Regions from separate parts of the Gordonia sihwensis genome, predicted to be linked through region 1. Evidence: riboswitches for the same ligand, from Rfam matches in the RefSeq annotation. Region 1 holds a riboswitch; the other holds the start of a gene.

Region 1 (3,388 bases):
GTAGTAGATGATCAGATCTCCCGGCTCGAGGTCGTTGCGATCGACCGGGGTGCCGCCTGCGAGCTGGGCCTCGCTGGTCCGCGGAATCGAACGTCCGGCCTGCTTATAGGCCCACAGCATCAGGCCGGAGCAATCGAACTGGTTCGGCCCGGTGGCGCCCCAGACGTACGGATCACCGGTACGCGAGATCGCGGCCTGGACGGCCACGAGTTCCGGAGAGGTCCCCTTCGGCACGGCCCGGGGGTCGAAGTTGTACTTCGGCCCGCGCAGCGCGGCGAGCTGCTTGCCGGTCATCGACTGGTAGATGGCGCGGATCTGAACGGCTTCGATCTGCAGATTCGCCTGCTTGGCCTGCAGTTCACCGCGCTGCTTCTCCGAGGCGGCAATGGCCTGGGTCGCGGCTGCGGCGGTCTTCTCGGCCTCCGATTTGGCGGCCTTGGCCTCGCGTGCGGTCTTCACCACCGACCGCAGGTCGGCCGCCGACTGGCGGGACATCACTTCCAGACCCGACATGTTGTCGAGGAGATTCTGGGGCGAATCGCTCACCAGCATCGCATAGAGGCGGTTGATGCGAGCGCCGCGGTAGCTGACGCGCGCGAGGGCGTCCACCTTCTTCTGGGCCGCGTCCATCTGGCCCTGCATCGCGGTGAGCTGATGGGCCGCCTTGTCGGCCTTGCGTCGTTCGACGGCGACGATGCGGCGCTGCTTGTCGTACTCGACCTGCGCGGCGTTCATCGCCTCGGAGGTCTTCTCGGCGTTCACCGAGAGCGAGCGGTACTTCGAGAGCAGTTGGTCGGGGGTGCGCGCCGGGTCGGCTGACACGGGGGCCCCGACCATGATCGTCGACGCGGACACGGCTGCCAGCCCGAAGGCGGCCGCCCGTCTGAGCGTCCGGGACGTTCGACTCTTCAACACCACTCGCACTCGATCCTTCATACCCGTGAGGGCGGGCCGGCGCACTTCACGCCGTCCCGCCCTTCACCGAAGTTCAAACGGCAGTCGCTGCTCAGTAGCGGCGAATACCCGTCAGGTTCCACGCGTTCACCTTGTCGCGCTTCACCGGAACGCCCTCGGTGGACGAGTGGACGAAGATTCCATTGCCGGCGTAGATGCCTGCGTGGCCGCCGCCGTTGAAGATCAGGATGTCGCCGGGCTGGGCCTGTGCCAGCGATGCGACGGGAGTGCCGCCGCCGAGCTGACCGTAGCTGTCACGCGGGATGATCTTCCCGGCCTGCTTGTAGGCCCACGAGGTCAGACCCGAGCAGTCGAAGGCGTTGGGGCCGGCCGCACCGTAGACGTACGGCGCGCCGATCTTGGACTCCGCGTAGCGCAGCGCCTTCTTGGCGCGCACCTGCTGCGGGGTGCCGATGTCCAGGCTCGGGGCCTGCGGGGCCTTCGGCACCAGGTTCTGCGGCAGTCCCGGAACGTCGAAGGTGCCGACGTTCGGAACGGTCACCGGAGTGGCATGTGCGGGAGCTGCGGCGAACGCCAGCGATCCGCCGATGGCGATCGAGCCGGCGAGCACTGCGGACTTGGCGGCCTTACGGCCGGCACTGGTCTGCTCCAAACTATGTTTGCCCACGAAAACACGTACTCCTTGTTGTTCTCCCTTATCGCCGACCGGGTTAGCTGTCGGGTTCGGGCCGGAAGAGATGGACCCTACGCAGGCAGAAAGAAGCCCGAAGCTTCAATCCTTGTGCGATTCACCCCAATCCGCACGCACGATTCACATCGGTCGCACGGAGGAAGTGGTTCCCCGGTTCGCCCCCGTTGGTGAGGGCGATTAGGCGATGACCCACCGGGCACCCGGACTGCTCCGGGACATCCCTGACTGGAAGGTCTCGGAAAGATTACGAAACCCTGACAGCGATGTCCACTGGCCCGCCGTAGGCGTGCCGTCCACTACCGGCTCACACGGCGCGGAGGCCACCCGGCCACGACTCCCGGAAAGTGTCATCACCTGCGACGACACCCCGTTTGGCCGCACCCGCGACCTCAGGGGAGATCAATTCTGTGTCAGCGAACACATCGATCGCGTCGGCGAGTTCGGCACCGGCGGGGTCAGGGTTCTCCATGACCCCATAACCGCTGGTGGGCGGACCGAAGAAGACCTGCATCATGCAGTCGCCGCAGGCTCGCGCTCGCATCGGACACCGCGCACAGTCAATTTTCATGTGATCTGCCTCTCATCATCTCGGTGGAGACGGCGAAACCGGGCAATCACGTTGTCCGCGACCCGAAGACGTCTCGTCGCCGTCGACCTCGGGTGGAGACTACGACGCCCCTACGACATCTCCGTCCGTCGAAGCGCGTCGGGCCGGGGCTGTCAGAGCCCCGCCGTACGGTTCGGCCATGACCGTCGAACAGCTGTCGTTCGCCGACCTTCCCGAGGCCGACGAGTTCACCTCCGCTCCATTGCGGGAGACCACCTTCGTGGTGGTCGACCTCGAGACCACGGGCGGCAGTCCGGAGAACGACCGCATCACCGAGATCGGTGCGGTCAAGATCCGCGGAGGCGAAGTGCTCGGCGAGTTCGCGACGCTGGTCGACCCCGGGCGCGCGATCCCGCCGCAGATCGTCGCCCTCACCGGAATCACCACCGCCATGCTCTACGACGCGCCAGCCGTCGAGGCGGTGCTGCCGTCCTTCGTCGAGTTCGCCCGCGGGTGCGTCCTGGTGGCGCACAACGCCCGCTTCGACATGGGGTTCCTGCGGAGGAGCGCTGCCCGAGCGGGCCTGCCGTGGCCGTTCTCCGCGTCCCTGTGCACTGTGGTGATGGCCCGACGGATTCTGAGCAGGCAGGAGGCGCCGAGCGTCAAACTCTTCGCGCTGGCCGATCTGTTCGACGTCTCGGTCCGGCCGACCCACCGTGCGCTGGACGACGCCCGTGCCACGGTCGACGTCTTCCATCGACTTCTGGAGCGCGTCGGCGACCAGGGGGTGCGAACGGTGGGCGATCTGACCACGTATCTGCCCCGGGCGACGCCGGCGATGCGCGCCAAACGCACGATGGCGTCCGGGCTCCCCCATCGGCCCGGCGTCTACCTCTTCCGCGGTCCGTCGGAGGAGGTCCTATATATAGGTACCGCCGTCGACCTCCACCGTCGCGTCTCCGGGTACTTCAACGGAAGCGACACCCGCACCCGGATCGCCGAGATGGTCTCACTCGCGACCCGCGTCGATCACGTCGAGTGCGCTCATGCGCTGGAGGCCGGGGTCGCCGAACTGCGACTCCTCGGAGTCCACAAGCCGTCCTACAATCGCCGCTCCCGCAATCCGCAGCGGGGCTGGTGGATCACCCTGACCGCCGAGCGCTTCCCGCGCCTCAAGGTGTCGCGCACGCCGGGGACCGAATCGCTCGGGCCGGTGACGAGCCGGGCGGTCGCGC
Region 2 (3,388 bases), 1.9 Mb from region 1:
CGCGGAGTCGTACCACTTCACCCGGCCGGTCGGCACAGTGCTCACCTTCACAACTGATCTGGTCTGCCACAGACAAAAGCGCCTTGGCCCGATGGCAGTCCGAGCGGAGGCGCGCTGCAACAGATTCTAGCGTTCGGGCTACCGTTGACGCCATGCAGACCCAGAAGTCCTCACGCCTGCTCGGGGTCGCCGTCGTCATGTTCGGCATCGGGATGATCGCGAGCATCGCCCTGCTGTTCCCGGCGGTCCGGGACACCGGGACGGCCGTCGTCACGACCGTCTACGTTCTGGCCATGGGCGCACCGCTGGGATTGCTGCTCGGGATCGTGTTCGCCCTGCTGTCCGGCCGGCGCAGCCGGTGAACCGCATCGACCCGGACCGGCCGCTGCGGCCCGTCAGCGACGAGACCGAACTCAAACGAGCTTTCAGTTGCTTCCCGTCCGGCGTGGTGGCCGTGTGTCGCACAGGCGACGATCCCGGGGGCGACCCGATCGGGATGTCCGCCAGCGCCTTCACCACCGTCTCGCTCGATCCGCCGCTGGTGTCGGTGTGCGTCCGCAACGGCTCCACCACCTGGCCCGCACTGAGGGGCGGCACCGTCGGCGTGAGTGTCTTCGCCGCGCACCAGGGCGACGTCTGCCGCAGGCTCGCGGGGCCGCCGGAGGACCGGTTCACCGGGGTACGCCCCATCGCCGACGACTCGGGCGCGGTCTTCATCCCCGGCGCCGCCGCCCACCTGGCATGCACGGTGTTCTCAGAGATCCCCGCGGGCGACCACCTCGTGGTGCTTCTGACCATCGACGCCCTGCGCTGCGACCCGAACGTCGAACCACTTGTCTTCCACGCCAGCAGCTTCCGCGCACTCGAAGCTCGACGCGCGCAATCCTGACATACCGGCGTGTCGGAACTCTCAAACAGGATGTGACCTTTGTCACATAACAACCCGATAACAAACGGGATACGAGACGGGTATCAGTGCCGTGAGCAGCACGGACGTGCCACGACGCCCGATCGGCCGCTTCACGCCACCTCAGAGCACCTCTTCGCATCAGATGTTCTCGCGGGCCCGACGACGTAGTGTTCATAACGGCCGCCACCCAGGCGACCACCCGAACGCCCGTTCCGCCGGTCGCGCCCAACCTCGCTCCGCCGGCAGGACACCCGCTGATGCAGTTTCAGGAGCGAGGACGGGGGACCCACAATCCTCCGGGAAGCGGTCGATCACCTCGGTGGTCGGCCTTGGGGTTAAGCCCGGCAGACGTCGCACCCAGTGACGCGAGCCGGACCGGGCACCTCTCAGCCCGAACCCGACAGCTCACCTCGTAGGCGCGTGGAGAGAGGAAACGAAGACATATGTCCGGACGTCACTCGAAGCAGACGACCAATACCAAGACTTTCGCGAAGATCGCCCTCACGTCGGCCATCATCGGCGGCGGCGCGGCCCTGATGGGCGGCGGTCACGCCTCGGCAGCGACCGATTCCGAGTGGGATCAGGTCGCACAGTGCGAGTCCGGCGGCAACTGGGCCATCAACACCGGAAACGGCTACCAGGGCGGCCTGCAGTTCAGCCCGAGCACCTGGGCGGCCCACGGCGGCACCCAGTACGCACCGAGCGCCGACCAGGCCACCCGCGAGCAGCAGATCGCCGTCGGCGAGCGCGTTCTCGCCACCCAGGGCAAGGGCGCATGGCCCACCTGCGGCGGTCCCCTCTCGGGCCCCACCCAGCGCAGCGCCCCGGCCACCCCCAAGCCGGCCAACCCGCTCGCACCGAAGCAGCAGGACGCCCCGAAGACCGGCCTGGCCAAGTCTGCCGACGCCAAGAACACCGAAGAGGCCAAGCAGCAGATCGACAAGGTCGTCAACGACTCCAAGGTGAGCCCCGAGGTGCGCAGCGCCTGGAAGGCCGCCAAGGACTCCGGCTACCAGCTCACCCCGGACCAGCTGAAGCTGTACAACCAGAACAAGGGCCTGATCAACCTCCCCTGATCACCCGAGAAGTTCATCCGAGAAGACCTCCGCTTCGGCGGGGGTCTTCTCGCATTTCGCGACCGCCCCCGCACCGACGTGACACATGGCGCACGAAAACCGGCCGGACCACACGGTCCGGCCGGTCTCGGCAGAGCTCAGGTCAGGTCAGCGGTTGACGACGGTCTTCGACTGGATGTACGGCAGGCTGTCGACGGGCTGCGGCAGCTCGTAGTAATCGCCGAACGGCGAGAGCGCACCCGCCAGGTGAGAGGTGAACTCCGTCACCGCGTGCTGCTCACCGATATCCGTCGGCCAACCGTTGTCCACGTATCCACTCTTCTTAGCCACGGCCTCATTGTGCCATGCCCGCTGAACCGGCGGTACAGTTGTCCGAATGAGTCCCGACCTGCCGCTGCGCGGGTTGGCCGACGATCTCGCCGAGCGGTCCGACGATGCGCTCGTCGAGTTGCTGATCGCCCGGCCCGACCTCGCTTCTCCCCCGCCCCGCGGCACCGGTGTCCTCGCCCAGCGCGCGCTGTCGGCGGCGTCGATCTCCCTGGCGGGCGAAGGGCTCGACCTTCTGGCGGTCGCGGTGATCGAGGCCTTTCTCGACGCGTCCAGTGCGATCGGCGAACGCAAGGAACTCCTCGGGCCGGTGAGCCGGGACGCGATCGTCGCCCGTCTCGGTCGGCGGGCGCGGCGCGGCGACGTCGACGCGCGTCTCGACCAGATGGTCACCCGTGCACTGCTGTGGGGCACCGGCCCCCGCCGGCGCGGCAGGCACACCGACTGGATCGCCGGGGCGCATCTGCCCGCCGCCCTGCCGTGGCGGGCTCACAATCTGCTCGGCCCCATCGCGGAGTCGACTCCCGCGCAGATCCGCGAGCGCATCGAATCGGCCGCCGAGCGGCCCAGGGAACTGCTCACCACACTCGCCCAGGGGTCGTCTCTCGGGCGCAGTCGCGACGCCGCACCGGATGCCGATCCGAGCGCGCCGGTGCCCACCCTCATCTCACTCGGTCTGCTCGCACGGATCGATGAGCAGACCGTGGAGCTTCCGCCCCAGGTGGGACAACTGCTTCGCGGTCAGCCGCCGCTCGAGACCGCGGTCCTGCGGGAACCGCCACTCACCGGTGCGGACGGCCCCGGGCGGTTCGACGCGAAGGCCGTCGACGCCGCGGGGGCGGGCGAGGCGCTCGAACTGCTCCGTCACTCCGGCGATCTGATCGAGGCGCTCGGCACCGCACCGGCGGCCCTGCTGCGGTCCGGCGGCCTGGGCATCCGCGAACTCCGGCGCCTCGCCAAGACCACCGCCCTGACCGTGAGCCGCGTCGGCCTGCTCGTCGAGCTGCTGGCCAGGCAGCGGCTCCTCGACGCGGGTGCGCCCGACTCCGACGCGGGCGACCACCTCGCCGACGAC

Evidence for each region. Region 1 has a riboswitch for cyclic di-AMP ahead of P5P27_RS11435 (C40 family peptidase). Riboswitches for the same ligand answer to the same signal wherever they lie in the genome.
Region 2: linked by a shared signal. The riboswitch ahead of P5P27_RS02715 (transglycosylase family protein) and the one ahead of P5P27_RS11435 (C40 family peptidase) in region 1 are both predicted to bind cyclic di-AMP.

Annotation. Positions count from the first base shown of each region.
Region 1 is NZ_CP121248.1:2,387,739-2,391,126, forward strand. It holds gene P5P27_RS11430 (C40 family peptidase) at 1-918, opposite strand, end outside; gene P5P27_RS11435 (C40 family peptidase) at 1,007-1,582, opposite strand; cyclic di-AMP (ydaO/yuaA leader) riboswitch at 1,601-1,800, opposite strand; gene P5P27_RS11440 (hypothetical protein) at 1,911-2,147, opposite strand; gene P5P27_RS11445 (DEDD exonuclease domain-containing protein) at 2,353-3,388, shown strand, end outside.
Region 2 is NZ_CP121248.1:535,903-539,290, reverse strand. It holds gene P5P27_RS02730 (cold-shock protein) at 1-36, opposite strand, end outside; gene P5P27_RS02725 (hypothetical protein) at 153-362, shown strand; gene P5P27_RS02720 (flavin reductase family protein) at 359-889, shown strand; cyclic di-AMP (ydaO/yuaA leader) riboswitch at 1,153-1,345, shown strand; gene P5P27_RS02715 (transglycosylase family protein) at 1,354-1,986, shown strand; gene P5P27_RS02710 (hypothetical protein) at 2,134-2,316, opposite strand; gene P5P27_RS02705 (helicase-associated domain-containing protein) at 2,363-3,388, shown strand, end outside.